One region of the Pseudomonas sp. RA_35y_Pfl2_P32 genome, then DNA from elsewhere that is predicted to be linked to it. Evidence: riboswitches for the same ligand, from Rfam matches in the RefSeq annotation. Region 1 holds a riboswitch; each other region holds the start of a gene.

The links. Region 1 has a riboswitch for cobalamin ahead of cobO (cob(I)yrinic acid a,c-diamide adenosyltransferase). Riboswitches for the same ligand answer to the same signal wherever they lie in the genome.
Region 2: it holds a riboswitch for cobalamin, as region 1 does, so the genes downstream of both, AACY45_RS19845 (ABC transporter substrate-binding protein) here and cobO (cob(I)yrinic acid a,c-diamide adenosyltransferase) in region 1, are expected to answer to the same signal.
Region 3: it holds a riboswitch for cobalamin, as region 1 does, so the genes downstream of both, AACY45_RS05290 (TonB-dependent receptor plug domain-containing protein) here and cobO (cob(I)yrinic acid a,c-diamide adenosyltransferase) in region 1, are expected to answer to the same signal.

Annotation. Positions count from the first base shown of each region.
Region 1 covers NZ_CAXAQF010000001.1:149,219-159,128, forward strand. The annotation lists gene AACY45_RS00725 (C40 family peptidase) at 80-613, shown strand; gene AACY45_RS00730 (O-methyltransferase) at 640-1,302, shown strand; gene AACY45_RS00735 (PQQ-dependent sugar dehydrogenase) at 1,312-2,625, opposite strand; cobalamin riboswitch at 2,734-2,970, shown strand; gene cobO (cob(I)yrinic acid a,c-diamide adenosyltransferase) at 3,052-3,663, shown strand; gene AACY45_RS00745 (cobyrinate a,c-diamide synthase) at 3,674-5,005, shown strand; gene bluB (5,6-dimethylbenzimidazole synthase) at 5,002-5,652, shown strand; gene cbiB (adenosylcobinamide-phosphate synthase CbiB) at 5,649-6,557, shown strand; gene cobD (threonine-phosphate decarboxylase CobD) at 6,550-7,551, shown strand; gene AACY45_RS00765 (cobyric acid synthase) at 7,539-8,990, shown strand; gene cobU (bifunctional adenosylcobinamide kinase/adenosylcobinamide-phosphate guanylyltransferase) at 9,076-9,597, shown strand; gene cobT (nicotinate-nucleotide--dimethylbenzimidazole phosphoribosyltransferase) at 9,594-9,910, shown strand, end outside.
Region 2 covers NZ_CAXAQF010000019.1:122,684-132,593, reverse strand. The annotation lists gene AACY45_RS19875 (ABC transporter substrate-binding protein) at 120-1,394, shown strand; gene AACY45_RS19870 (carbohydrate ABC transporter permease) at 1,416-2,378, shown strand; gene AACY45_RS19865 (carbohydrate ABC transporter permease) at 2,375-3,217, shown strand; gene AACY45_RS19860 (ABC transporter ATP-binding protein) at 3,245-4,390, shown strand; gene AACY45_RS19855 (glycoside hydrolase family 32 protein) at 4,387-5,889, shown strand; gene AACY45_RS19850 (LacI family DNA-binding transcriptional regulator) at 5,965-6,957, shown strand; cobalamin riboswitch at 7,011-7,201, shown strand; gene AACY45_RS19845 (ABC transporter substrate-binding protein) at 7,347-8,360, shown strand; gene AACY45_RS19840 (FecCD family ABC transporter permease) at 8,357-9,373, shown strand; gene AACY45_RS19835 (ABC transporter ATP-binding protein) at 9,370-9,910, shown strand, end outside.
Region 3 covers NZ_CAXAQF010000004.1:62,509-72,418, forward strand. The annotation lists gene AACY45_RS05280 (TraR/DksA family transcriptional regulator) at 1-95, opposite strand, end outside; gene AACY45_RS05285 (glutathione S-transferase) at 459-1,070, shown strand; cobalamin riboswitch at 1,190-1,394, shown strand; gene AACY45_RS05290 (TonB-dependent receptor plug domain-containing protein) at 1,600-3,465, shown strand; gene AACY45_RS05295 ((2Fe-2S) ferredoxin domain-containing protein) at 3,479-3,850, shown strand; partial or broken gene AACY45_RS05300 (ABC transporter substrate-binding protein) at 3,843-4,775, shown strand; gene AACY45_RS05305 (diguanylate cyclase) at 4,779-5,852, opposite strand; gene AACY45_RS05310 (flavin-containing monooxygenase) at 6,080-7,534, shown strand; gene AACY45_RS05315 (alpha/beta fold hydrolase) at 7,555-8,484, shown strand; gene hglS (2-oxoadipate dioxygenase/decarboxylase HglS) at 8,665-9,910, shown strand, end outside.

The sequences.
Region 1 (9,910 bases):
ACCGCGTAAGCCCTGCTTACGCGGTTTTGTTTTCAGCCTCCCGGCAGAGACAGCCGTAGCCAGATCAGGATGTTCGGTAATGACGATGTCGGCCCGCCTTGCACTCGTGTTCTGTGTCGCGCTGCTCAGCGCCTGTGCCAGTCGCACGCCACCGCCGGCCAAAGTGGTCCGCGCGCCGATTTTCGCGCCTACCCAGAATTTTTCCCCGGCTGTTGAAGACGTGCTGTTCCGCGCCCTGGGCCTGGTGGGAACCCCTTATCGCTGGGGCGGTAATACACCGGATTCGGGATTTGATTGCAGTGGCTTGATTGGCTATGTCTACCGGGACGCAGCCGGTATTTCCCTGCCGCGCACCACCGGCGAAATGATCGGCATGCAGGCCCCGAGCGTCGGCAAAGAAGCCCTGCAGACCGGGGATGTGATTTTCTTCGCCACCAACGGCGGTTCACGGGTCAGTCACGCCGGTATCTACGTCGGCGAAGGGCGCTTCGTGCATGCCCCGGCCACCGGTGGTACGGTCAAGCTCGACAGCTTGTCCAAAGCCTATTGGCAAAAAGCCTACCTGAGCGCCAAGCGCGTACTGCAACCCGAGCATTTGGCGCGCAATCCCTAGCTCACAATGGGTTGGCAGAGGTGGTGATGACCGCGCGTACGCTCAATCTCGACGATGCCCTGTATCAGTACCTGCTCGACGTCTCGCTGCGCGAAACGCCGCTGCAACGTCGTCTGCGTGACGAAACCCAGGCGCTGCCCCTGGCGCGTTGGCAGGTGGCGCCGGAGCAAGGCCAGTTCCTGGCGTTGCTGGTCAAGCTCACGGGCGCGCGCCGAATTATAGAAGTGGGAACCTTCACCGGTTACAGCGCCCTGTGCATGGCGGCGGCCTTGCCGGACGACGGTCAACTGATCTGCTGCGACATCCTCGGTGACTACAACGCCACGGCGCGCCGCTACTGGCAGGAAGCCGGCCTCAGCGAGCGCATCGAGCTGCGCCTGGCACCGGCGTTGCAGACCCTGGCGCAACTAGAGCAGCACGGTCAGGGTGGTCGTTTCGACTTGATATTCATCGATGCCGACAAGGCCAACTATCCGGCCTACCTGGAAAGTGCCCTGCGCCTGTTGCGCAGTGGCGGGCTGGCGGTCTTCGACAACACCCTGTGGAGTGGCCGAGTCCTGGAGCTCCAGCCCGAGAGCGCCGACACCCGCGCCATCCAGGCACTCAACCTGGCCTTGAAGGATGATCCGCGGGTCGACCTGTCGTTATTGCCCCTGGGGGATGGCCTGACGCTGTGCCGCAAACGCTAGGCGCTGAAGTTACTGGCGCGCGGACACCCGCCACACTTTGTTGCCCACGTCGTCGGCCACCAGCAAGCTCCCCTGTCGATCGATCACCACCCCCACCGGCCGGCCCATGGCCTCTTCGTCCTGATTGAGGAAGCCGCTCAGCACATCCACCGGCTGCCCGCTCGGTTTGCCGGCACTGAAGGGCACGAAGATCACCTTATAGCCGCTGTGCGGTTTGCGGTTCCACGAGCCATGCTGGCCGATAAACGCGCCTTCGGTGAACGGCGCAGGCAACGTGCTGCCTTCGGCGAAGGTCAGGCCCAGGGAGGCGGTGTGTGGACCCACCGCGTAGTCCGGGGAAATGGCCTTGGCCACCAAGTCCGGGTCTTGCGGGCTGACGCGGACATCGACGTGCTGGCCGTAGTAACTGAAGGGCCAGCCATAAACGCCGCCGTCCTTGACCGAGGTGATGTAGTCCGGCACCAGGTCGCTGCCGATCTCGTCCCGTTCGTTGACCGCCGTCCACAGTTTGCCCGAGCTTGGCTCCCAGGCCAGGCCATTGGGGTTGCGCAGGCCCGAGGCGAAAATCCGCTGACGGCCGGTGGCGCGATCCACCTCCCAGATGGCGGCGCGGCCCTGCTCCTGCTCCAGGCCGTTTTCCCCGACATTGCTGTTGGAGCCCACTGTGACATACAGCTTGCTGCCGTCCTGGCTGGCGACGACGTTTTTGGTCCAGTGGTGATTCAGCGTGCCACCGGGCAGGTCGATGACTTTCATCGGTTTGCTGGTGATCGAGGTTTGCCCCTCGACATAGTTAAAGCGCAGCAAACGATCGGTGTCGGCGACGTACAAGTCGTTGCCCACCAGGGTCATGCCGAACGGTGAGTTGAGGTTTTCGATAAAGCGGGTGCGGGTTTCGGCCACGCCATCGTGGTTGCTGTCGCGTAGCAGGGTGATGCGGTTGGCGCTTGGCACCGTGGCGCCAGCGCGGGCCATGACCTTGCCCATGACCCAGCCACGGATGCCTTTGGCATCGTCGGGTTTGGGCGGTGCATTGGTTTCGGCGACCAACACATCGCCGTTGGGCAGTACGTAGAGCCAGCGTGGATGCTCCAGGCCTTCGGCAAAAGCAGCCACCTGGGTGCCGGGCGCGGCGGTCGGTTTGGCGCCATGGGCCCAGCCGACGGCAGGGGCGATGTTGACGGTGGGAATCAGGGTTTTGTTGGGTTCAGGCAACTTGGGCGAAGGCCCGGTGCCGTCCTCGACCCTGAGGGTCGAGGTTTCTGTGCAGGCAGCCAGGCCGGCGGCCAGGGCGATGACAGCGACGAGGCGGGACTTGGACATGCGGCTCTCCCTTTGAATGCACCAGTTAATGCATAGAGGAGCCAGCAGGGTCTTAGGTTCAATCCATCAGGTGCGGCTTTAATTGACGCTCCACCCCCAACCCACTAACCTTCGCGACTTGTTTCAGGTGCTCGGTGACCTCAGGGTCGATCGAGTGAAACAGGGAAGCCGGTGAGCACGCGTGCCATGACAGGACGAGTGACGATCCCGGCGCTGCCCCCGCAACGGTAAATGAGTGAAAACGACGCTTTGAGCCACTGTATCGGTGTCCGATATGGGAAGGCGCGTCGTCCGGCCAGCGCGCCACTCATGAGCCCGGAGACCGGCCTGATCCATCCAGCGGCATCACGGTGGGCGATGCCAGGCTTCTTGCCGTCTATTTCTATGCCTGCCCGCCGTTATCCAGCCTCAACGGAGAGCTCCCCCATGACTGATTCCCCTGATCGTGACGAACGCCACCTGGCGCGCATGCAGCGCAAAAAAGCCGTGATCGATGAACGTATTGCCAACTCGCCCAACGAATGTGGCCTGCTGCTGGTGCTGACCGGCAACGGCAAAGGCAAGAGCAGTTCGGCGTTCGGCATGCTCGCCCGCGCCATGGGCCATGGCATGCAGTGCGGTGTGGTGCAGTTCATCAAGGGCCGCAACAGCACGGGTGAGGAGCTGTTCTTCCGGCGCTTCCCGCAGCAAGTGCGGTTTCATGTGATGGGCGAGGGCTTCACCTGGGAAACCCAGGACCGCCAGCGCGATATCGCCGCTGCCGAGGCCGCCTGGCAGGTGTCCCGCGAGTTGCTGCGCGACCCGGCCATCGGCCTGGTGGTGCTCGATGAGCTGAACATCGCCCTCAAGCATGGCTACCTTGATCTCGATCAAGTGCTCAGCGACTTGCAAGCCCGCCCGCCGATGCAACACGTGGTAGTCACCGGCCGCGGCGCCAAAGAACAAATGATCGAACTGGCGGACACCGTCACCGAAATGGGCGTGATCAAGCATGCGTTCCAGGCCGGGATCAAGGCGCAAAAAGGCGTCGAGCTGTGAGCCTCCTTTCATGACTGGCAGTCGTTTTTGCCCGGCGGTCCTGATCGCCGCACCAGCCTCCGGCCAGGGCAAGACCACCGTCACCGCTGCCCTGGCCCGTTTGCACCGCAATCAGGGGCGCAAGGTCCGGGTGTTCAAGTGTGGCCCGGATTTTCTCGACCCGATGATTCTCGAACGCGCCAGTGGCCAGCCGGTGTATCAACTGGACATGTGGATGGTCGGCGAGCAGGAAAGTCGCCGCCTGTTGTGGGAAGCCGCCGCCGAGGCTGACCTGATCCTGATCGAAGGGGTCATGGGCCTGTTCGACGGCACCCCGTCCAGCGCCGACCTGGCGCGCCACTTCGGCGTGCCGGTGCTGGGGGTAATCGACGGCACCGCCATGGCCCAGACCTTTGGTGCACTGGCATTGGGCCTGGCGCGTTATCAGCCGGACCTGCCATTTGCCGGTGTGCTGGCCAACCGGGTGGGCACCCTGCGCCATGCTCAGTTGCTCGAAGGCAGTCTCACCGAAGGCTTGCGTTGGTATGGCGCGTTGTCCCGGGAAACCGGGATCGAATTGCCGAGCCGGCACCTGGGCCTGGTGCAAGCCAGTGAGCTGAACGACCTGGACCTGCGCCTCGATGCCGCCGCCGAGGCCCTGGCCAGCAGTTGCCAGGTGGCCTTGCCGCCTGCGGTGGAATTTGCCGCGCCCGACGTGAACCCCGCCGAGCCCCTGCTGGCCGGTGTGCGCATTGCCGTGGCCCGGGATGAAGCCTTTGCGTTCACCTATGGCGCGAGCCTGGACTTGCTGCGCGCGATGGGCGCGCAGTTGCATTTCTTCTCACCGATCCGCGACCGCCAGTTGCCTGAGGCCGATAGCCTGTACCTGCCGGGGGGCTACCCGGAATTGCACCACGTGGCCTTGGCGCGCAACACCGCGATGCTCGACGCCATCCGTGCCCATCATGCCGCCGGCAAGCCGCTGCTCGCCGAGTGTGGCGGCATGCTGTATCTGCTGGACTCCCTGACCGACGTTGATGGCAACCGTGCCGAACTGGTGGGGTTGCTGGCAGGCGCTGCAGTGATGCAAAAACGCCTGGCGGCGCTGGCGCTGCAAGCGGTCGAGCTGCCGGAAGGCGCGTTGCGTGGGCACACCTACCACCATTCCCTGACCAGCACCGAACTGACCCCGATTGCCCGCGGCCTGAGCCCGAACGGTGGGCGGGGCGCGGAGGTGGTTTATCGTGAGGGGCGACTGACGGCTTCTTATGTGCACTTTTATTTTCCGTCCAATCCCAGCGCTGTAGCCGCGTTGTTTGCGCCAGACCCTGTGAGAGCGAGCTTGCTCGCGAACGGCTCATGACCGACAACGCCTTTACCGAAACCGAGCGCGCAGCGGTCTACCGCGCCATCGCCGAGCGCCGCGACATGCGCCATTTCAGCGGTGGCACGGTGGAGCCTGAGCTGCTGCGCCGTTTGCTGGAAGCTGCGCATCAGGCGCCCAGTGTCGGCCTGATGCAGCCATGGCGCTTCATTCGCATCAGCGACCGCACTTTGCGCGGGCAGCTCCAGGCGTTGGTGGAGGAAGAACGCATTCGCACCGCCGAAGCCCTCGGCGAGCGCAGCGATGAGTTCATGAAACTCAAGGTCGAAGGCATCAACGATTGCGCCGAAGTGCTGGTCGCCGCATTGATGGACGATCGCGAGCGGCATATTTTCGGCCGCCGCACCTTGCCGGAAATGGACATGGCTTCGTTGTCCTGCGCGATCCAGAACCTCTGGCTGGCGTCACGCGCCGAAGGCCTGGGCATGGGCTGGGTCTCGCTGTTCGAGCCCCGGGCGCTGGCTGATCTGTTGCAATTGCCAGCCGGCGCCAAACCCGTGGCGATTCTCTGCCTGGGCCCGGTCAAGGCGTTTTATCCGGCGCCAATGCTGGCCCTCGAAGGCTGGGCGCACGTGCGTCCGCTGCATGAACTGCTGTACGAAAATGTCTGGGGAGTGAGTCAATGAGCGTGGCGTTGTTGAGTGTCGCTGCCGTTGCGCTGGATGCGCTGCTGGGCGAACCCAAGCGCTGGCATCCGCTGGTGGCGTTCGGTCGTTTTGCCGGGCGCATCGAGCAGCGTTTCAATTCAGCCGGCCGTGGCTGGCGCAGTCATGGGGTGACCGCGTGGGTGCTGGCCGTGGTGCCGCTGACCCTGGTGGCCACGGCGTTGTCCTGGCTGCCCTACCTCGGCTGGATCGTCGAGATCCTCGCCCTGTATTGCGCCTTGGGCTTGCGCAGCCTCGGGGAGCACGTCGAGCCGGTGGCCCAGGCGCTGCGCAGCAATGACCTGGACGAAGCACGCACCCGCGTCAGTTACCTGGTCAGCCGCCAGACCAGTGAGCTGGACGCCAACGAAGTGGCTCGCGCGGCCACCGAGTCGGTCCTGGAAAATGGCAGCGATGCGGTGTTTGCCGCGTTGTTCTGGTTCGCCGTGGCCGGTGCGCCCGGGGTGGTGCTGTATCGCCTGAGCAATACCCTGGATGCCATGTGGGGCTATCGCAACGAGCGTTTCGAGCGTTTCGGCTGGGCGGCGGCGAAAATCGATGACGTGCTCAACTACATTCCCGCACGCCTGGTGGCCCTGACCTACGCGGTGCTCGGCAAGACCCGGCTGGCCCTCAAGTGCTGGCGCACCCAGGGACCGACCTGGGACAGCCCGAATGCGGGGCCGGTGATGGCTGCCGGGGCGGGCGCACTGGGCGTCGAGTTGGGTGGGGCGGCGATCTATCATGGCGAACTGCACCAGCGTCCGCCCTTGGGTGAAGGCGTGCCGGCGGACGCCAGCGCCATCGACCGTGGCTGGCTGCTGGTCCAGCGCGGGGTATGGTTATGGCTGCTGATCCTCTGTGTGGGGGCTGAGTTTTATGCTTGAGCACGGTGGCCGCCTGCGCAAGGCGGCGTTGCACTACGGGATTGCCGAAGCGGACTGGCTCGACCTCTCCAGCGGGCTGGCACCTTGGCCGTGGGAAATCCCGCCGATTCCCGCCAGGGCCTGGGCCCGCTTGCCGGAAACCGAGGACGGCCTGGAACAGGCTGCCCGGCAATACTATGGCGCGACGCAGGTGCTGCCCGTCGCCGGTTCGCAGATGGCCATCCAGTTGCTGCCGCGCTTGCGGCGGGCCGGCAAGGTCGGCGTACTGTCGCCCTGTTACGCCGAACACGCCGAAGCCTGGCGGCGTAACGGCTATATCGTGCGCGAGGTGCTGGAGCAGGAGGTGGAGTTTTTCATCGACAACCTCGACGTGCTGGTGGTGGTCAACCCCAACAACCCCACGGGCCTGAGCCTGACCCCGGAGCGCCTGCTCGACTGGCATGCCCGTCTGGCCCAGAGAGGCGGCTGGCTGGTGGTGGATGAAGCGTTCATGGACAACACCCCGCACCTGAGCCTGGCGTCTTTTACCCATCAGGTCGGGCTGATCGTGTTGCGCTCCTTCGGCAAGTTCTTCGGCCTGGCCGGCGTGCGCCTGGGGTTTGTCCTGGCCGAACGGCGGCTGCTCAATCTGCTTGCCGAGCAGGTGGGGCCCTGGGCAGTTGCCGGGCCGACGCGGGTGCTGGGGCAAGCCTGCCTGCTCGACAGCGAAGGTCACCGCCGCCAGCGCGAGCGCAGCGAAGAGGCGAGCGAACGCCTGGTCGAACTGCTGAAGCGGCATGGCTTCAAGCCTCAGGGCGGTTGTGCGCTGTTTCAGTGGTTGAGCACCGAACGTGCCGAGCACCTGTATGAATTCATGGCGCGCCAGGGCATCTTGCTGCGCCTGTTCAGCCACAACAGCAGCCTGCGCTTCGGCTTGCCGGCCGACGAAACCGACTGGTTGCGCCTGGAGCGTGCCTTTGTCGCCTATGCCAAGGAAACTCCATGCCAACGTTGATGGTACAAGGCACCACGTCCGATGCCGGCAAAAGCACCCTGGTGACGGCGCTCTGCCGTTGGGCGACGCGCCAGGGGGTGTCGGTGGTGCCGTTCAAACCGCAGAACATGGCGCTCAACAGCGCGGTCACCGCCGACGGCGGCGAAATCGGCCGGGCCCAGGCGGTGCAGGCCCAGGCCGCCCATCTCGAACCCCACACCGACATGAACCCGGTGCTGCTCAAGCCCAATAGCGATACCGGCGCCCAAGTGATCATTCACGGGCGCGCGGTGACCAGCATGAATGCCGTCGCCTACCACGACTACAAGGCCATCGCCATGCAGGCGGTGCTCGCCTCGCACCAACGCCTGAGCGCGGCCTATCCGCTGGTGATGGTGGAAGGGGCGGGGTCGCCGGCCGAGATCAACCTGCGGGCCGGCGACATTGCCAACATGGGCTTTGCCGAGGCCGTCGATTGCCCGGTGGTGTTGATTGCCGATATCAATCGTGGCGGAGTCTTCGCTCACCTGGTGGGCACCCTGGAGTTGCTGTCGGCCAGCGAGCAGGCGCGGGTCAAGGGCTTCATCATCAACCGTTTTCGCGGTGACATCGCTTTGCTGCAACCGGGCCTGGACTGGCTGGAGGCGCGGACCGGCAAACCGGTGATCGGGGTGTTGCCCTATGTCATGGACCTGCACCTGGAGGCCGAGGACGGCATCGACCAGCGCCAGGCCGACAAGGCCGAACAGGTGCTCAAGGTGGTGGTGCCGGTGTTGCCGCGCATCAGTAATCACACCGACTTCGATCCGCTGCGCCTGCACCCGCAGGTCGATCTGCAATTCGTCGGGCCGGGCCAGGCGATACCGCCCGCCGACCTGATCATCCTGCCGGGCTCCAAGAGCGTGCGCAGCGACCTCGCATACTTGCGCGCCAACGGCTGGGACACCGCCATCGCCCGTCACCTGCGCTACGGCGGCAAGCTGCTGGGTATCTGCGGCGGCCTGCAAATGCTCGGCGCAACGTTGCATGATCCGCTGGGCTTGGAAGGCGCCGCGGGCTCCAGTGCCGGGCTCGGCTTGCTGGCCTTCGACACCGTGCTTGAGGCCGAGAAGCAACTGCGCAATGTGCGTGGCCGCCTGGTGCTGGAAAACGCCGCGGTCAGTGGTTATGAAATTCACGCCGGGGTCACCCACGGTGTGGCCCTGGAGCAGCCCGCAGTGTGGCTTGACGATGGCCGCAGCGATGGCGCCCAGAGTGCCGATGGGCAAGTCCTCGGCACTTACCTGCATGGCCTGTTCGAGTCCCCGGCCGCGTGCAGTGCACTGTTGCGCTGGGCGGGCCTGGAGGATGTGCAGGCGGTTGATTATCACAGGTTGCGCGAGGGTGATATTGAACGCCTGGCGGACCTGGTGGAGAAACATCTGGATACCGGGTTGTTGCGTGAGCTCTGTGGGATTTGAGCTGCTGCGGCAGGCGCCTTCGCCGGCAAGCCTTGCTCCTACAACGGCGCGGTGATCCCGGTACCGCTCATAGAAGGTTAAGACCATGCTGCAATTGATCCTCGGCGGTGCCCGTTCCGGCAAAAGCCGCCTGGCTGAAAAGCTGGCCGCCGACAGCTCTCTGGCGGTGACCTACATTGCCACCAGCCAGCCGCTGGACGGTGAAATGAATGCCCGCGTCGCCCACCACCGGGCGCGCCGTCCGGTTGAGTGGGGATTAATCGAGGAGCCCCTGGCGCTGGCCCGGGTACTGCGCGAAACCGCCAGTGCCGAGCGCTGCCTGCTGGTGGATTGCCTGACCCTGTGGCTGACCAACCTGCTGATGCTCGACAACCCCGAGCGCCTGGCCCAGGAGCGTGAAGCCCTGCTGGACTGCCTGGCGTCGTTGCCGGGAGAAGTAATACTGGTCAGCAACGAGACCGGAATGGGGGTCGTGCCGCTGGGTGAATTGACTCGCCGTTATGTCGATGAAGCCGGTTGGTTGCATCAAGCCCTGGCCGAACGCTGTCAGCGTGTCGTGTTGACCGTTGCCGGCCTGCCCCTGACTTTGAAAGGTACTGCGTTATGACTCACTCCTGGTGGCTGACCCCGTGCAAGGCCATTGATCGCCAAGCCTTGGAAGACGCAAGGCAATTGCAGCAGCAACTGACCAAGCCGGCCGGCTCGTTGGGTCAGCTAGAAGCGGTGGCGGTGCAGTTGGCGGGGCTGCAAGGCCGGGTCAAGCCGAGCCTGAACCAGCTGTGGATCGGGATTTTTGCCGGTGACCACGGAGTGGTGGCCGAAGGGGTCTCGGCCTTTCCCCAGGAAGTCACCGGGCAGATGTTGCGCAACTTCGTCAACGGCGGCGCGGCCATCAGCGTGCTGGCGCGCCAACTGCAAGC
Region 2 (9,910 bases), on a different contig from region 1:
TTTTCGTGAGTTGGAATCTGTGGCAATCGACGAAAAAAAGGGTGCCTCATCGCAAATACACTGTTACATTTGACGATGTTAACGTTAACTTTTTTAAAAACAAAAATAAAGGGTGCTCAATGAAACATCTGAAATCTCTCCTTCCCGCAGCACTATTCACCCTCTGCGCCGGACTGCCATCCGTCTCCAGCGCAGCCGATCTGACGATCTCCTGCGGTGCAGTGGGTGCGGAGTTGCAACTGTGCAAAGAGGCTGTCGAGGCGTGGTCGAAACAGACCGGCAACAACGTCGAAGTGGTTTCTACGCCTAACTCGGCGACCGAGAGGTTGTCGTTTTACCAACAGATCCTCAGTGCTCAGTCCACTGACATCGACATCATTCAGATCGATATGGTGTGGCCGGGGATGCTGGCCGAGCACCTGATGGACCTGCGCGAGGTGCTGCCCGCCAACGCGACCCAAGGCTACTTCCAGGCACAGGTGGATAACGCCACGGTGGGTGGACGGCTGGTGTCGATGCCGTGGTTCACCGACTCGGGCCTGCTGTATTACCGCAAGGACTTGCTCGAGAAGTACAACAAGCAGGTGCCCCAGACCTGGGAGGAAATGACGGCGACCGCCAGGGAAGTGCAACAGGCAGAGCGCACTGCCGGGAACCCCAATGCATGGGGTTACATCTTCCAGGGACGCGCTTACGAGGGGCTGACGTGTAATGCGCTGGAGTGGATCAGCAGCCAACCGGAAGGCGGGCTGGTCAATCCACGAGGCGACATCGTGGTCAACAGCCAGGCCTCGAAAACTGCGTTGACCCTGGCCAAAAGCTGGGTTGGAGACATCTCCCCGCGTGGCGTACTCAACTACACCGAGGAAGAAGGACGTGGCGTATTCCAGTCGGGAAATGCCCTGTTCATGCGTAACTGGCCTTATGTCTGGGCCTTGGTACAAAGCCAGGGCAGTGTCGTCAAAGACAAGGTCGGCGTCGCTCCCCTGCCCCGCGGCGGCGAAACCGGCACCCATGCCTCCACCCTCGGTGGCTGGGGCCTGGCGGTGTCGCGTTACAGCGCCCAGCCAAAACTGGCCGCAGAGCTGGTGAGCTACCTGACCAGCGCCCAACAGCAAAAGCACCGTGCGTTGACTGCCGCCTACAACCCGGTGATCGAGTCGCTGTATCAAGACCCCGAACTGCTCGCGGCAATGCCTTACTACAGCCAGCTGCACAGCATCCTCAACGACGGGGTCATGCGCCCCGCCTCGATAACCGCCGATCGCTACCCAAGGGTCTCCAATGCGTTCTTCGATCGAGTGCATGGTGTGCTGGCGGGCGAGCTGCCTGTCGATCAGGCGCTGGCCGAACTGGAAAGCGAACTGACCCGCATCAAACGCCGGAACTGGTAAGCCACAAGGAAGGAAATCACCATGTCTGCCTCAACGACCCATGCCCCCTGTGACGAGCTCCTGCTCGCCAGGGAAACGCCTGTACAGCGTCGCCGAGTACGCGCTGCCTGGCTGTTCTTGACACCGATGTTGCTATGTCTGGCCCTGGTGGCCGCCTGGCCGCTACTGCGTACATTCTGGTTCAGCCTGACTGACGCCACCCTGGCGCAAACCCGGGGTGGATCCTTCGTAGGCTTGAGCAACTATCTGTTCCACGACGGTTCCAACTGGTCGGGCATCCTGGTCGACCCCCAATGGTGGAACGCGGTGCGCAACACCTTGCATTTCACCGTGGTGTCGGTGGGACTGGAAGTCGTTCTGGGGCTACTGGTGGCCTTGCTGTTGAACATCAAGTTTACTGGCCGTTCCCTGGTGCGCGCGATGATTCTGATTCCTTGGGCCATTCCGACCATTGTCTCGGCGAAGATCTGGTCATGGATGCTCAACGACCAGTTCGGCATCATCAATCACATGATGCTGAGCGTCGGCCTGATTGATGCCCCCCTGGCCTGGACGGCGGATGCAGATCTGTCGATGTGGGCGGTCATCATCGTCGATGTCTGGAAGACCGTACCCTTTGTCACGCTACTGATGCTGGCGGCGTTGCAGATGTTGCCGAGCGATTGCTACGAAGCCGCCAGGGTCGATGGCATTCATCCGCTGAAAGTGTTCTGGCACGTCACGCTGCCACTGCTGATGCCCGCATTGTTGGTGGCGGCGATCTTCCGCATCCTCGATTCCCTGCGGGTATTCGACGTCATCTATGTGCTGACTTCGAACTCTTCGAGCACCATGAGCATGTCGATCTATGCCCGCCAACACCTGGTGGAGTTCCAGGATGTTGGTTATGGCAGCGCGGCCTCGACGCTGCTGTTTCTGGTCGTGGCGGTAATCGCCATGCTTTATCTCTACCTCGGACGCCGTCAAATGGAGGTTCGGTCATGAGCCTGCGCCTACTCAAAAAGGCGCTGTTGCGCTTCGGCTTCTGGAGTCTGATCGGGGTTTTGCTGCTGTATGCAGTCTTCCCTTTCTATTACGCCATCGTGACGTCGCTAAAACCCTCCAGTGCCTTGTTCGAGGTGAGCTACTGGATCGAAAACCCCGACTTCTCCAACTACGCAGCGGTACTGCACCAAGCTTCATTCCTGCAGGCTATCGGTAATTCGCTGGTGGTCGCGCTTTGCGTGGTGTCGCTGGCGCTGTTCCTCAGTGTCACCGCCGCCTATGCCTTGGGACGGGTGAAATTCCGTGGGCGTGGCACGGTCCTGATGATGGTGCTTGGCGTGTCGATGTTTCCCCAGGTCGCGGTACTGTCGGGGCTGTTCGAAGTGATCCGTGCCCTGGGCCTGTACAACACCTCTTGGGCGCTGATCCTGAGCTACACGATTTTCACCCTGCCCTTCACCGTCTGGGTGCTGACCACGTTCATGGGCCAACTGCCCCATGAACTGGAAGAAGCGGCAATCATGGATGGCGCGTCGCCCTGGGTCACCCTCACCCGGGTGCTGTTGCCGTTGCTCTGGCCCGCACTGGTCACCACTGGCTTGTTGGCCTTCATCGCAGCCTGGAACGAGTTCCTGTTTGCCCTGACGTTCACCCTCACCGACACCCAACGCACGGTGCCGGTCGCCATCGCCCTGATTTCCGGTGGCAGCTCCCATGAATTGCCGTGGGGGCTGTTGATGGCCGCATCGGTGCTGGTCACCGTGCCACTGGTGATTCTGGTGCTGATCTTCCAGCGCCGAATCGTTTCCGGCCTCACTGCCGGCGCGCTAAAGGGTTGATGCCCAACAACTACAAGGAACAGCATCGTGATCAAGCTGAAACTGGACAACGTGAACAAACAATTGGGCGGCATGCGGATTCTGCGCGACGTCAGCCTGGAGATCGCCGCGGGTGAATTCGTGGTATTCGTGGGGCCGTCGGGCTGCGGAAAGTCGACCCTGCTGCGGCTGATTGCCGGACTTGAGTCAATCTGCGGCGGTGACATGCTGATCGACGGGCGACGGGTCAACGACCTGGAGCCTCGCGAGCGAGGCGTCGGCATGGTGTTTCAGTCGTATGCGCTGTACCCGCACATGAGCGTCTACGACAACATCAGCTTTGGCCTCAAGCTGGCCAAGACTGAAAAGAGCAGCCTGCGCGAGCGCGTGCTGAAAACAGCGCAGATCCTTCAATTGGACAAACTGCTGCAACGCAAGCCAAAAGAACTGTCTGGCGGGCAGCGTCAGCGCGTCGCAATGGGCAGAGCCATGGCCCGTGAACCGGACATTCTGTTGTTCGATGAGCCGCTCTCCAACCTGGATGCCTCCTTGCGGGTGCAGATGCGCAACGAAATCGCCCGCCTGCATGATCGACTCGGCTCGACCATGATCTACGTCACCCACGATCAAGTGGAGGCGATGACCCTGGCCGACAAAATTGTTGTGCTCAATGGCGGCCGCGTAGAACAAATCGGCTCACCGCGCGAACTCTATGAGCGCCCAGCGAGCCGCTTTGTCGCCGGTTTCCTTGGCTCACCCAGAATGAACTTCCTGGCGGCGCGCCTGCATACCCCGGGCACCATCAGCCTGGTCGACACCCCTGTTCTGGGGATGACCTCCCTGCCCTTCGACAGCGCGAACCTGGCAGCAGGCGCGGCGCTGAGCCTGGGCATTCGCCCGGAGCACATCTCGCTCAAAGCGGCGCAAGGCGCCGTTGGCATCGTCGTGACCGCGGTCGAGTACCTGGGCAGCGAAACCTATGTGCACCTGGAAACAGGTCAGGACGAGCCACTGATCTGTCGTTGTGAGGTCAGCGCCGGATGGCGCGCGGGCGATCGGGTCGAACTGCAACTGGAGATCGACAACCTGCACCTGTTCGACGATGACGGCACGGCCTTGGAGCGCCAACCGCAAGCCCGTGAAAACCAGCCCAATGACATCTCTGTGCACCCAGTCCGAGCTCGCGCCCTATGACCTTTTCTTCAAACAACATGAGCGATCCAATGCCTGATCAGCTTGACCTTGCGCAGCGTGCACTGAGCAACGGCCTGTCTCGTGTCATCCACGACTATCGACCTGGTTATCATATCGCCCCGCCGGCAGGCTGGATGAACGACCCTAACGGGGTCGTGTACTTTCGTGGCGAATATCACGTGTTCTATCAACATTACCCTTTCGAAGCGAAATGGGGCCCGATGTACTGGGGCCATGCCAAGAGTGCCGATCTGGTTCATTGGCAGCACCTGCCGATTGCGCTGGCACCCGGCGATGACTTCGATCGCGATGGGTGTTTTTCCGGTAGCGCTTTGGTGTACGGGGATACCCTGGCGCTGATCTACACCGGACACACCTGGCTGGGGGAAGTGGGTGACGAACGCTTTATCCGTCAAGTCCAGTGCCTGGCCACCAGCGTCGACGGCATCACGTTCACCAAGCAAGGCGTCGTCATCGAGACCGCACCGCAAGACGCGATCATGCACTTTCGTGACCCCAAGGTCTGGAAAGAGGATGGCTACTGGTACCTCATTGTCGGCGCACGCCTGGGCGATATGCCGCTGCTCCCGCTGTACCGCTCCACGGATTTGCACACGTGGGAGTTCCTCAACTATGTGTCTGGCGGCAGGGAGGGCGATGGCTATATGTGGGAGTGCCCGGATCTGTTCCGACTCAACGGACGCGATGTGCTGCTGTACTCCCCACAAGGCATGTCGCCCCAAGGTTACGAGCGGCTCAACAAGTACCAGACGGGTTACCGGGTGGGTCAACTCGACAACGAATGGAACTTCACTGGCGGCCCTTTTATCGAGCTGGATAACGGCCACGACTTCTATGCAGCGCAAACGCTCGTGGCCGCCGATGGTCGGCGCCTTGTGTGGGCCTGGCTCGACATGTGGGAAAGCCCGATGCCGAGCCAGGCCCATCACTGGTGCGGCATGCTCGGATTGCCGCGCGAACTTGAACTGAGCGCCGATCGCCTTTGCGTGTATCCGGCACGAGAGCTCACCGCGCTGCGCCAGACGCTGTTGCCAAGCACACCCTGGTGGGAGGCGGCGGGAACCCAGTGGGTAGCGGGCGTGAACGGCGATATGCTCGAAATCCATGTGCACCTGGATTTACTCGGCTGCACCGACGGCCATCTGGGAGTCGCCTTGCGCTGCAGCGAGGATGACCAGGAACAAACCTTGCTCTACTACGATGCGGCGTTGCAGCGGCTGGTACTTGACCGCAGTCGCTCAGGTGCGCAAGTCAGCGGCGAGCGCAGCGTGTCGATAGATCCGGCGCAAGGGTTACTGGCACTGCGTGTGTTCCTTGATCGCTCGTCCATTGAGGTGTTCGACGAAAACGGGCGCTTCAGCCTCAGCAGTCGCCTCTACCCGCAGCCCGGTAGCCTGGGCGTGAAGCTTCTGGCAAGCGGTAATGGCGGGCGTGTTTCGATTCCCCGGGCGTGGTCGCTCGCCTCGGGATGGCTGTGAGCAGCGTCATTCGAGTCGCGAGAAGCGCGGGCCATGTGTCATGATCCAGCGTCAACCTGACCGGTTTCGCCTCGCATGACTTCAGTGAAAGACGTTGCACAGCTGGCCGGCGTGTCCCTGATGACGGTTTCTCGAGCGCTCAATAATCCGGAGAAATTGAGCCCCGAAACCCTTCTGCGGGTGCGCCGCGCCATTGACGAACTGCAATTCGTACCGAGCCTGTCGGCGCGCAGAATTCGCGGTGACAACCTCCAGAGCCGAACCATCGGTGTGTTCGCACTGGACACCGCGACCACACCGTTCGCCGTCGAACTGCTGCTTTCCATCGAACAGACCGCGCAGCAAGCCGGCTGGAACGTCTTTATTCTCAACCTGCTGAGCAATCCGCCCACTGACCAGAACATCGACCTGATGCTATCGCACCGTCCCGACGGGTTGATCTTCAGTGCCATGGGCTTGCGCCAGGTGTGCATTCCCGAGCGATTGAAGAGCAAACCCCTGGTCCTCGCCAATTGCCTGGCTGATGACAGTCAACTGGTCAGCTATGTGCCCGACGACGAAATGGGCCAGTACCGGGCCGTCCACCACGCGTTGAGTCGCGGCTATAAGCGGCCGCTGTGTATCAATCTGCCAAAACAGAGTCTGGCCTGGGACCTCCGACAAAAAGGCATGCTGCGTGCCTGCCAGGCATTCGGACTGCCACCTGAGGCGCTCCTGCAATACGACCTTTCCGATCATGACGCCTACGGTGAAACGGCAGCCATCCTCGATCGGCACATTATTGAGGGTCGCCCCCAGTTCGACATTCTGATCTGTGGCAACGACCGTATCGCCTTTTGTGCCTATCAGCTGTTGTTGGGGCGTGGCCTGAAAATTCCCGGCGATGTCGCGGTGCTCGGCTACGACAACATGATCGGTATCGCGCAGTTGTTCATCCCGCCGCTGACCACAGTGCAACTGCCGTACTACGAGATCGGCCGCAAGGCTGCCCGGCACCTGATCGAGACCCTCGAGGCGTCGGGCGCCCAGCCCGTTGATTGTCCATTGGTGGTCAGGGCATCACTGTAGGAACGGGTTAAGGGCTGGCTTGAGAACATAGGTTCGCCTCCAACCCCATGATCGACTACCATGCCGCCGCCGGTTTCCACATGGAAATAATAGGGAATCCGTGATGCGCGCCGCGCATCAAACGGAACTGCCCCCGCAACTGTAGGTGCTGAGCCTGCTCCTGAACTGCCACTGGGATCCCCGGGAAGGCTGGAGCACGCTGTGACGCATCAGTCAGGAGACCTGCCGGCGCCGCAACAATCACTAACCGGCGGGGTGTCCGGGAGGGGCATCCTTGCGCGTGCGTCACTTTGGTGATCGACCCCTGCCCGGTTTCTCGGCAGCGCTCGTTGATGTGTTTCCAGGCCCGACACCCTTGCTCCGTGTACGGTTCGAATGGAGATTGCATCATGCTGCTGCCCCGCGTTGTCGCCCTCGCCACGGGCCTGGGTCTGTGTTCACTGGCCCAGGCTGCACCCACCCAGTACCCGCTGACGCTGCACAACTGTGGCAGCACACAGACCTTCGCCCACGCCCCGGCTCGGGCCGTGACGATTGGCCAGGCCGGCACCGAAATGCTCTTCGCCCTGGGGCTGGGTGACAAACTGGTGGGCACTTCCCTGTGGTTCAACGATGTGTTGCCCCAGTACCAGGCGCAAAACGCCGGGATCGAACGCCTGGCCGACAACGAACCGAGTTTCGAGTCAGTGATCGGCAAGCGCCCGGAACTGGTCGCCGTCGAACTGGAGTGGGTGGTTGGCCCGCAAGGGGTGGTGGCTACCCGCGAGCAGTTTGATGAGCTGAAGATGGCGACCTACCTGATGCCCTCGGACTGCGAGTCCAAGGACAACCTGGTGGGGGCCGACGGGACGCGCCTGGCGCCGTTCCAGATCGACAGCATCTATAAGAGCATCACCCAACTGGCAGAGATCTTTGATGTCCAGGAGCGCGCGCAGCAGCTCAACGCGCAACTCCAGGCCAGCCTGGCCACGTCCGTGGCCACGGTGCAGCACCAGGACCTGAAACACACCAGCGCGCTGGTCTGGTTTTCCAGTGCCAGTCTGGATATCGACCCCTATGTGGCCGGGCACAAGGGCATTCCCGACTTCATGCTCAGCACCCTGGGCGTGCGCAACGTGGTGGAGTCCGACGAAGAGTGGCCAAGCGTCGGCTGGGAAACCATCGCCAAGGCCAACCCGACCTTCCTGGTCATCGCCCGTATGGATCGCCGGCGTTTTCCGGCTGACGACTATCAAAAGAAGCTGGAATTCCTGCGCAGCGACCCGGTGACCCGCAACATGGACGCGGTCAAACACAACCGCATCATTATCCTCGACGCCATGGCCATGCAGGCCAGCGTGCGGATGTTCGACGGCCTGAAAACCCTGGCTAACGCCCTCAACCGCTACGATCTGGCGCAATGACGGCGATGTTACTGCGCACTTCCGTGGCACTGGCGACCCTACTGATCGCGCTGATTGCCGGCGTGGCGATCGGCGAAACCACCATCGAACCCACAGTGGTGTTTCAGGTGCTGGCCAACAAACTGTGGGCCGCCGGTTATGCCCTGGACCCCATCGACCAGGGCATCGTCTGGAGTTACCGCCTGCCCCGCGCACTGGTCGCCGCGGCGTGTGGTGCGGGCCTGGCGACCTGCGGGGTGATCCTGCAATCGCTGTTGCGCAACCCATTGGCCGATCCCTACCTGCTGGGGATTTCCGCGGGAGCGTCGACGGGCGCGGTGCTGGTGGCGTTGCTGGGCTTGGGCGCCGGGGCGATCTCGATGTCGGCCGGGGCGTTTGCCGGCGCGGTGCTGGCCTTTGCCGTGGTGGTGTTGCTCGGCCGTGCCAGCGGTGCACCGGACACGACCGGGCAGATCATCCTGGCCGGGATCGCCGGCTCACAACTGTTCAATGCCCTCACGGCGTTTTTGATCACCAAGTCAGCCAGCTCCGAACAGGCGCGCGGCATCATGTTCTGGTTGCTGGGCAATCTCAGTGGCGTGCGCTGGCCCTCCGTGGGGTTGGCCGTCCCGGTGGCGCTGGCCGGTCTGGCGGTGTGCCTGTGGCACCGCCGCGCGCTGGATGCCTTCACCTTTGGCGCCGACTCAGCGGCCTCCCTGGGCATTGCGGTGCGTCCCGTGCAGTTGTTGTTGATCAGCTGCGCCGCGTTGGTGACGGCGGTGATGGTCTCGATTGTCGGCTCCATCGGCTTCGTGGGCCTGGTCATTCCCCACGCCGCCAGGCTGTTGCTCGGGACGGGGCATGCCCGACTGCTGCCGGCCAGTGCATTGGGGGGAGCGGTGTTTCTGATTGCTGCCGATGTGCTGTCCCGCACGTTGATCAAGGGCCAGGTGATTCCGGTCGGTGTGGTCACGGCGCTGGTCGGGGCACCCGTGTTCGCATTGATCCTGGTGAGTCGGAGGAATGCCCGATGACGGCGGCTGTGTCTGTTACTCAGCCCTGTGTGCTGAGTTGTTCCGGTCTGGGCTTCGCCATTCGCGATGCGCAGTTGCTGCACGACATCCACCTGGCCATTCATCGCGGCGAGACCCTGGGCCTGGTGGGGCCCAACGGTTCCGGCAAGTCGACCCTGCTCAAGCTGCTGGCCGGCGTGCGTGCCCCAAGCCAGGGCGCCATCCACCTCAACGGCCAAGGCCTCAAGACCCTGTCGCGACGCACCATCGCGCAAACCCTGGCGGTGGTCGAGCAGCAGGCGGACACCCTGGATGCAATCAGCGTGTACGATGCGGTGGCCTTGGGCCGGACGCCCTGGCTGTCGGCCTTGAGCCCCTGGTCGGCGGCGGACACGGCGATCGTCGAGCAAGCGCTGCGTGACGTCGATGCGGCTCATCTGAGCAGCCGTACCTGGCGCAGCCTTTCCGGCGGCGAGCGCCAGCGCGTGCATATTGCCCGCTCCCTGGCGCAACGCCCGCAGATCCTGTTGCTGGACGAACCGACCAATCACCTGGATA
Region 3 (9,910 bases), on a different contig from region 1:
ACCTTCATGTTTTGCAGCAGCTCAGTGAAATAAGCCTGTTGCTCGGCATTCATGTAGTCATCCGCCGGCATGGCCAGCAACTTATCCTTTGTCATTGATTTCTCTATAAAAAATACGTGCATTAAGGCGAATCAGGATGCGTTCCGGTCAACCTGCCAGGTTTCGCAAAGGCGCCATACATTCCACGCGCCACCCGGCACTCAATTTACGAGGGGGCGGCAGTCTAAGGCCGAGGGGCGGCCTCAGCAACTGAAAAGACAGGGAATTTGTCTGACAAAGCCCTTAAATTGCTCTGCGGCAAGCTTTGGGCGTTCATCGGAGTGCGTTTATAGCAAGAAATTCAATCCAACGGCTGTATATAGAAGACAAACGGCCATGGACACTCGACAGAAGTGTTCAAGGCCCGCCGTTTAGCGCTAGATTCAGGCCGCTGCCCCCCCCTTTCCAAGGAGCTGTACATGAAGCTGATCGGAATGCTCGATTCACCTTATGTAAGACGTGTCGCCATCAGCCTCAAGACCCTGGACATCCCGTTCGAGCACGCCTCGATTTCGGTATTCCGCGGTTTCGAGGCGTTCCAGGCCATCAACCCGGTGGTCAAGGCGCCCACGCTGGTGCTGGACGACGGCGAAGTGCTGATGGATTCGACCCTGATCATCGACTACCTGCAAGCCCTGAGCCCCCCGGGTAACAGCCTGATGCCGGTGTCCCTGGACCAGCGCCTGCGCTCCCTGCGGCTGATCGGCCTGGCATTGGCCGCGTGCGAGAAGTCGGTGCAGATCTATTACGAACGCAACCTGCGCCCCGCCGAGAAGCAACATGCGCCCTGGCTGGAGCGGGTCAGCGGGCAATTGCACGCAGCGTACTCGGCACTGGAGCAGGAACTGGCCAGGCAACCGCTGCCCATGGATGGCACCTTGCAACAGGACGGCATCACCCTCGCCGTGGCCTGGAGCTTCACCCTGCTGGTGGTGCCTGACCAGGTCGATGCCGCGCAGTTTCCACGGATCAGCGCCTTTGCCGCTTATGCCGAACAACAGCCAGCGTTTGTCGAGACCCCCATGACCTGAGGCCCTGCCTGATCTGGGCGCATGACGTGCCCGCGATGGCGTCCTTGAGATCGCCATCGCGCGCACGCCTGGCGCCTGCCGCTGACCTGGCTATTTGACGAACGGTCATCCGAGTGTTCAGATACCGCCCAGTTTCAGGTGCCTCATGCCGCCGTGCATGAGGTGAAACGGGAAACCGGTGCGCCCTTTTCAGGGTTAGTCCGGTGCTGCCCCCGCAACGGTAAGCGAGTGACGCGTTCGACAGACCACTGGGCCCACGGGCCTGGGAAGGTGAACGCCTCTAGCCTCGCAAGCCCGGAGACCGGCCTGGAATTTCTGTTTGGCAAACCTGCGGTGGGCGGGCATGGGCCAGTATTGGCGCGTGTCCGGTACTTTCTCCTGCGTGCTTCTGCGAAGATTTTTTTCGAGAAGACCAACAATGACTCAGATTCCAACTCCTTCCAGCCAGGACCGGCGTCCTGTGCGACTGTATGCCTGTGGCGCCCTGCTCTGCCTGATCAGCCCACCCGCAGTGGCCGATACCCCGGCCATGACCCTCGACCAGCAACTCGTCAGCGCACCCTCGGTGGAATCCACCACCGTCGCCGAAATGGCGCGCTTTGGCAGCAAGGTCGAGATCATCGACCGCGCCCAGATCGAACGCGCCGGCCCCGATGCCGACATCACCCGTGTGCTGCAGATGTCGGTGCCCGGCCTCTACGTCGCGCCGAAAAACGGCCCCTTCGACTACGCCAACTATTCGCTGCTGGGTGGGCGCAACGACGACACGCTGATCCTGCTCGATGGCGTGCGCCTGAACAACCGCCTGTACGGCGGGCTCTACCTCGACACCCTGCCAGCCAATGCCATCGAACGCATCGAAGTGCTCAAGGGCGGACAAAGCCTGCTGTTCGGCACCCAGGCCGTGGCCGGGGTGATCAACATCGTCACCCGCAGCGCCCAGACCCGCGAGACCTCCGGTGAAGTCAACATGGGCCTGGACAGTTTCATGGGCCGCAGTGGCGATGCGCGGGCCGAGCAGATTGTCAGCAACGGCTTTGGCGACCTTGGCTTGCTGGCCTACGTCAGCCACAACGTCTCCGACGGCTACCAGCCATTTCGCAGCAGTGACATGCGCAGCACCGCCACCGACCGCAAGCGCGGCTACGAAGTCAGCACCTTCGGCGCCAAGGCCACCCAGGCCTTCGGCGACGATTCGCGCCTGGAACTGTTCTACCAGTACAGCGACGCCAACCTGGACTTCGCCCGCCCCACCGACAACCGCCACACCACCAACGACCGCGTGCAACAGATCGCCACGGCCACCTTCGAACAGCAGGTCAATCAAGCCCTGAGCTACTTCGTCAAAAGCCACGTCAACGACTGGGACACCCGCTACACCCGGGTCTACAACCTCGATGGCGGCGGCACCCGGGTGCTCAATCACAACGACTATTGGGGCTTCACCGACTGGGGCCTGCAAGCCGAGGGCAAGGCCGAGCTGTCCGGTGGCCACGTGCTGGTGTTCGGCAGCGACAACCAATGGTTCAAGGGCCAGGACGATGTCATGGTCATCGACAACCAGCAGGCCGAAGCCCACGCGCTCTATACCCAACTGCGCCCGGTGATCGCCGCGCTGCCCGACTGGCACCCCAGCATCGGCGTACGCCAGGAGCACCTGAGCGGCGGTGAAAGCGCCACGGTCGGCATGCTGACCTCGCGCTACGACCTGACAGAGCACTGGGCGTTGCGGGGCCAGTTCGGCAGCGCCTACAAGCTGCCCAATGCCGAACAGTTGTACGTCAACGAACCCGGCGAGGAGATGGGCAACCCCAACCTCAAGGCCGAGAAAAGCCGCAACGCCGAACTGGGCCTGGATTACCGGGGCACTCTGCTGGACCGCGAATTCAGCGCCAGCATCACCGGCTTTCGCCGGGAAATCGACGACCTGATCGCCCTCGACGGCGACCAGTGGGTCAACGGTAACGGCGAGATCCTGGTGCGCGGTATCGAAGTCGACGGTCAATGGCAACTCAATGAACGCTGGCGCCTGCAAGGCGACGTGACCCGCAACCTGGTGGAGGGCCGCAACGGCGTGACCATCAGCAACATCCCCAGCTTCTTCGCCCGCTCGCGCCTGGGCTATGAGTCGGACAACCGCCGGTGGGGTGCCGGGGGCGCGCTGCGCTACATCCGCTCGGTGGTCAGTGCCAAGGACGTGGACTACGGCCACTACTCGGTGGTCGATGCCGACGCCCATCGCTACCTGGACAACGCCCGCCGCCACCGCCTGAGCCTGCTGGTGGAAAACCTGTTCGACCGCGACTACGCCACCAGCATGACCACCGGCAGCCCGTCCGTGGAGAACCTCGGCCGGCCGTTCACCACCGAGGTGCGTTACACCTACCGTTTCTGAGGGAGTGCCTGCCATGGAATATGACGTCAACGGCGTACCGAGCGACCCGGCCTGGTCGACTGTCCCGCCGCACGCCCGCCAGGTGTTCCTGTGCACCGGCCCGCGGTGTGTGGCCCGGGGTTCCCTGGCCTTATGGAAAACCCTGCGCCGGGAGTTGCTCAAGCACGACCGGATCGAAACACCCGGGGGCGTCCTGCTGACCCGCACCGCCTGCCAGTTCCCCTGCAACCTGGGGCCGGTCCTGACTGTTTATCCGGATGCTTGCTGGTACCGGGTGCGCGATGAGCAGGAGGTCAAGCAACTGGTGGACGGGCACCTGGTGGCGGGTGCGGTGGTCGCGCACTTGCTGATCGGCGCGCGTGCGGGAGGTCCGCCCGATGCTTAGGCGATTGCTGCTCAGTGCGTCGCTCTGTGCCCCGCTACCTGCACTGGCGCAGGCCTACGACAACTGCGCAACAACCCGGGTGATCTAGCAGGCACCGCAACGCATCATCGCGCTCAACCAGCACAGCGCCGACACCTTGCTGGCCCTGGGTGTCGGTCCGGCGCTGATCGGCGTGGCCTATATCGATGACGACGAGGGGGCAATCAAACAAGGTGCCTACCGCGGCATACCGCTCATCTCCAAGCGTTATCCCTCGGCCGAAGTGCTGTACACCCAGCGCGCCGACCTGGTGGTGGGTGGTTTTGCCTCGGCTTTTGCGCAACACCTGGGCTCACGGCCGATGCTGGCCCGCCAGGGCATTGCCAGTTACCTGTTGGAGTCCGCCTGCGACCAGCGCTCCCCGGACTTTTTCGCGCACATCCGCGCCGACCTGCGAACCCTCGGTGCGCTGCTGCAACGCCCGGAGCAGGCGCAACAACTGAGCGCCGCCCTCGACGCCGACCTGGCCCGGGCCGCAGCGGTGCACAGCGGTGCCAAACCGTTGTCGGTGTTTTACCTGGACAGCGAGGCGGACGGCCTGGACAGCGTCGGCAAACACGCCTTCGTCACGGCCCTGCTCAGCGCCGCCGGGGCACGCAATACCTTCGCCGAGGTCGACCTGGGCCGCCTGAGCGTGAGCCGCGAGACCCTGCTCGCCAGTGACCCCGACGTGCTGTTGCTGGCCGACGCCATCTGGTCCCCGGCCAGCCGCAAACGTCATCTGCTGCGCCACGACCCGGTGCTCTCGCAACTGCGGGCGGTGAAGGAAAACCGGATGCTCGACGTGCCATTCGCCCACCTGGTGCCAACGTTCGCCAGCGGGCGCGTGGCGCTGGAGTTGGCGCAGCGTTTAAAGGAAATGGGAGTTGAGGGCAGTAGACCGTAGCGGCTACACGATCCCCATCGCCACGCGCTGGACCAGTCCATCGGCGTGGCAGATGACTCGGTTGCGGCCGGTGGTCTTGGCGGCGTACAGCGCCAGGTCGGCGTCGCTGAGCCATTGCGTGGCGTCGCTGTGCATCGGGTTGAATGCCGCCAGGCCAATGCTCAGGCTGACTTTCAGGGCCGGGTTCTGTTCGTAGCCCAGGCCCGAGAACCGATCGCGCAGGGCGTCCATCGCCTGGACCGCATGGGCCAGCGGCACGTCGGGAAGAATCACGCAGAACTCGTCCCCGCCATAACGCCCCGCGACATCCGTGGCACGCAGGTTCTGCTTGAGGATCTTGCTCAACTGGCGCAGCACAATGTCCCCGGCGACATGCCCGTAGGTGTCGTTGATTGCCTTGAAATGATCGATGTCGATCAAGGCAATCGCCCCACCGGCCTGCTGGCGCTGGCAGCGCTGGAACTCGATTTCCAACGCATCTTTCCACGCCCCGTGGTTCAACAACCCGGTCAGGCTGTCGGTGCGACTGAGGGCCAGCAGTTCACGTTTGCTTTTGCCCAGGGCGTGGGTCTGGCGAAAGCAGATCCAACCCAGTGCCAGCGGGTAGAAGGTCAGCAACGGCAAGCAGGCGTACATCTGCAAGGAACTGGTCGGCGGGATAAAGGCCGGCCAGAACAACAACAGCCCGAGCCCCAGACCCAGCAGTTGGGCCACAAGACCGGCGAGCAGGAAACGCAAGCCGCCAATGGCCACGTTGTTCATGGCCATCATCGACAGCGTGGCGACGCTGGGTAGCGGGTTGAACTGGATGGCCGCCACCCAGAAACCGCCCATGAACGAGTCGATCAGCAGGTTGCGGTGTTCCGCGCGATAGGGCAGCGCCGAGCGGCGCGTCCACTGGTACGCCAGGTGCGGCCATACCAGGCCGTTGAACAGCATCAATGCCACCAGCCACACCGGCGGCTTGAGGGGCAGCAGCGCCGCACCTATGCACAACAGACCCAGTACCAGGCCGAGGGAGCGCGAGGTGTACAGCCTCCTGGCCATTGAAAGTCCCTTTCCTGCAACAGGTTGCATAGGGGGCCAAAGCTCCTCTTGGTACGGCAAATGGGAACCCTGCGACGGCTAGTCCCGCAGACGGCAACACATCGGAGTCTATCAGGGCAACGGCAAATAGCCATCACCGTCCAGCAGCCAGAAAAAGCCGACCTGGCGTACCCGGCGCCGAAAGATTGACTATAAATGAGGGGGACTCATCGCACCGCCGGCGCTCGTGGGCGGCGCAACGATAAACGAGGAGGAGCATGCACACCTATCAGGTACTGATCATCGGCAGCGGGTTTGGCGGCCAGTGTGCGGCGGTCAACCTGCTCAAGGCTGGCATCGACGATTTCCGCCTGCTGGAACGACGTGATTTTTTTGGCGGCACCTGGTGTCAGAACACCTACCCCGGCGCCGCCGTCGATGTGCCCTCCCCGCTCTACTCGCTGTCGTTCGCCTCCTGGCCCTGGACGCAGATGTTCGCCGAACAGGCCGAACTGCATCGCTACACCCAACACGTGGTCGAGCACTACCAACTGCGCGACAAGGTCGAGTTGCAGGCCGATGTCGAGCGGGTCGAATGGGACGACGACGCCCGGCAATGGCAGGTCTTCACCCGGGGCAAAGGCACCTTCCGGGCGCAATTCCTGATCAACGCCTCCGGGCCGCTGAGCCAACCGGTGATCCCGGCGTTCGACGGCCTGCAACGCTTTGCCGGCAAAACCTTTCACAGCAATGCCTGGGATCACAGCTACGACTACCGCAACAAGCGGGTCGCGATTGTCGGCAGCGGAGCCAGTGCGGCGCAGATCATTCCCAGCATTGCGCCGCAGGTGGCCCACTTGCATGTGTTCCAGCGCACCCCACACTGGGTACTGCCCCGCGCCGATCGCCGCTTCGGCCCTTTCCAGCGCTGGCTGCTGGGGCTCAAGCCGGCCTACACACTGCTGCGCTGGCTGATCTACTGGCAATTCGAAACCCGGGTGATCGCCTTCAAATACTCGAAAACCGCCCTCAAGCTGGTGCAGCGCCAGGCGCTCAATCATCTCAAGCGCCAGGTGCCGGACCCACGGTTTCGACAACAGCTCACACCGGACTTCACCATCGGCTGCAAGCGGGTGATTCTGTCCAGCACCCTGTACCCGGCGCTGACCCGCGCCAACGTCACGCTGCACGGCCGCGACCAAGGCATCGCCGCCCTGGACGAACGAGGCATCCGCACCCTGGACGGCCAGCACCTGGACCTCGACCTCATCGTCTGGGCCACCGGCTACGACGCCACCGACGGGGTGATCAACTATCCAGTGCTGGGTAAACACGGCACCCGCCTGAGCGACGTCTGGTCGCAGTACCCGCGGGCCTACCTGGGCACCAGTCTGCCGGACTTTCCCAACCTGTTTATCGTCACCGGCCCCAACACCGGCATCGGCCACACCTCGGCACTGTTCATCATCGAGTCGCAGATGAACTACATCCTCGACTGCATTCGCACCCTCAAGGCGCAGGGCCTGCGCAGCATTGAAGTACGCAAGGAAGCCGAAAGCGCCTATACCCAAATGATCCACCAACAGATGCAGCGCACCGTGTGGAAATCCGGTGGCTGCCACAGTTGGTATCAAAGCAAGAGCGGTCACGTGATCGCCATGTTTCCCGGATTCAGCTTCAGCTACCACCAACTGACGCGCCGGCTGAAACCGGGCGACCACATCCTGTCCTGACGTGTACTGGGGAGAACGCGATGGTAATTGTGCTGATCCTTGCCCTGCTGCTGGCCTACTGGACCTGGCGAACCTGGCCGCGCATCGGCCACCTGCTGTACGACGCCAGCACGGCGCTGGAGGCGCGCCTGTATCGCCTGGAAAAAATCACCATGCCGATTGCCGAAATGGGCATGGTCACCTATCAGGGCGGGCCGGACACGCCGGACCGGACTCTCCTGATGCTCCACGGCTACAGCGCCGACAAGACCATCTGGCTGCGCTTCGCCCGGCATTTTGTCGACGACTGCCGGGTGATCATCCCCGACCAGGCCGGCCATGGCGAAACCGGGTTCAAGGCCGGCGGCGGCTATGACATTGCGATCCAGGCCGAACGCATGATCCAGTTGCTGGATGCCTGCGGGATCGGCAAGGTCCACCTGATCGGCAACTCCATGGGCGGCTACGTCGCCGCGTGGCTGGCGGCCGCCCACCCGGGCCGAGTCGCGTCTCTCACGCTGATCGACCCCGCGGGCCTGAGCTCGCCCGAGCCCAGCGACATGGAGCGGCTGCTGGCCGCTGGCACGAACCCGTTCCTGATCCACTCACCCGCCGACTTCAAGCGGTTCTACGGCATGACCATGGCGTCCCCGCCCTGGGTCCCGGGCGTGGTGCTGGCGGCCATCGCCGAACGTTACCAGGACCGGCGCGATGAGCTGGCGGAGATCTTCGAGGACTTTCACGCCAGCCAGCCGATCGGCTCCCGGCTGGCGCAGATCCACGCCCCCACTCTGCTGCTGTGGGGGCGTGAAGACCGCTTGCTGCATGTCAGCAGCGCCCACGTCTGGGCCAAGGGCATCGCCGGCGCCCGCCTGGAAATCTGGGACGGTATTGGCCATATGCCGATGGTCGAGCGCCCCGCGCAGACGGCAGCCTTGTATCGGCAGTTTCTTGAGCGCCCGCGGCGTTAGCCCGACGCCTGGTGACAGTCGAAAAACTACTGATCCGCAAAGGCAACAGCCAGAGAAGCCATAACGACCTGTGCAGCAGTCGTTTGCAGAATGAAGTTCGGAAGAAACTTCGTTTGCAAGCCCTGCCAGCGCCGAACAGAATCGGCCTACTTCACTGTCACTGCGCCGGGATTCCTATTCATGAGCAACCAGAACGTCGTCAGCCCTGACCTGATCCGCCAACGCTTCTCGCGGGCAATGTCGGACATGTACCGCGAAGAAGTGCCGCTGTACGGCGCCTTGATGGAGCTGGTCGCCCAGACCAACGCCCAGGTGCTGGAGCAGGATCCGGCCATCGCCCGGCAACTGCGCGCTACGGGCGAAATCGACCGCCTGGACCTGGAGCGCCATGGCGCGATCCGCGTTGGCAGCGTCGGCGAACTGACCACCCTGTGCCGGTTGTTTGCGGTGATGGGCATGGAACCGGTGGGCTATTACGACCTCACCCCGGCCGGGGTGCCGGTGCATTCCACGGCGTTTCGCGCGGTGCATGAAAGTGCCCTGCAGATCAGCCCGTTTCGCGTGTTCACCTCGCTGCTGCGCCTGGAACTGATCGCCGACCCCGAACTGCGTGCCTTTGCCGAGTCGGTGCTGGCCCGGCGTTCGATCTTCACGCCCCAGGCCCTGCAACTGATCGCCCTGGCCGAACAGCAAGGCGGTCTCGACGAGGTTCAGGCCGACGCGTTTGTCGAACAGGCGCTGGAAACCTTCCGCTGGCACCACCACGCCACCGTCACCGCCGCGCAGTACCAGCAACTGAGTGCCCAGCACCGGCTGGTCGCCGACGTGGTGGCGTTCAAGGGCCCGCACATCAACCACCTGACTCCGCGCACCCTGGACATCGACATCGTGCAGGCGCAGATGCCCAAGCATGGCATCACCCCTAAAGCCGTCATCGAAGGCCCGCCCCGTCGCCAGTGCCCGATCCTGCTGCGCCAGACCAGTTTCAAGGCACTGGATGAAGCCATCGCCTTCACCGACCAGCAGCAGGCCAGTGGCAGCCACAGCGCGCGCTTCGGTGAAATCGAGCAGCGCGGCGCGGCCCTGACGCCTCAAGGCCGCGCCCTGTACGACCGGCTACTGAATGCCGCCCGCGACGAACTCCAGGACTTCCCCAACGAAGCCAACGCCGAACGCTACAACCGCCTGATGCACCAGCACTTCGAAGCGTTCCCGGACAGCTACGCCGCCCTGCGCGAACAAGACCTGGCCTACTTCCGTTACTTCGTCACCGAACACGGCCGTGCGGCCCCTGCCGATGCGCTCAAGGGCCTGAGCCTGGACGCTCTGCTGCAGGCGGGTTTCCTGCGGTTCGAGCCGCTGGTGTACGAGGATTTCCTGCCGGTCAGCGCCGCCGGAATCTTCCAGTCGAACCTGGGCGACGCCG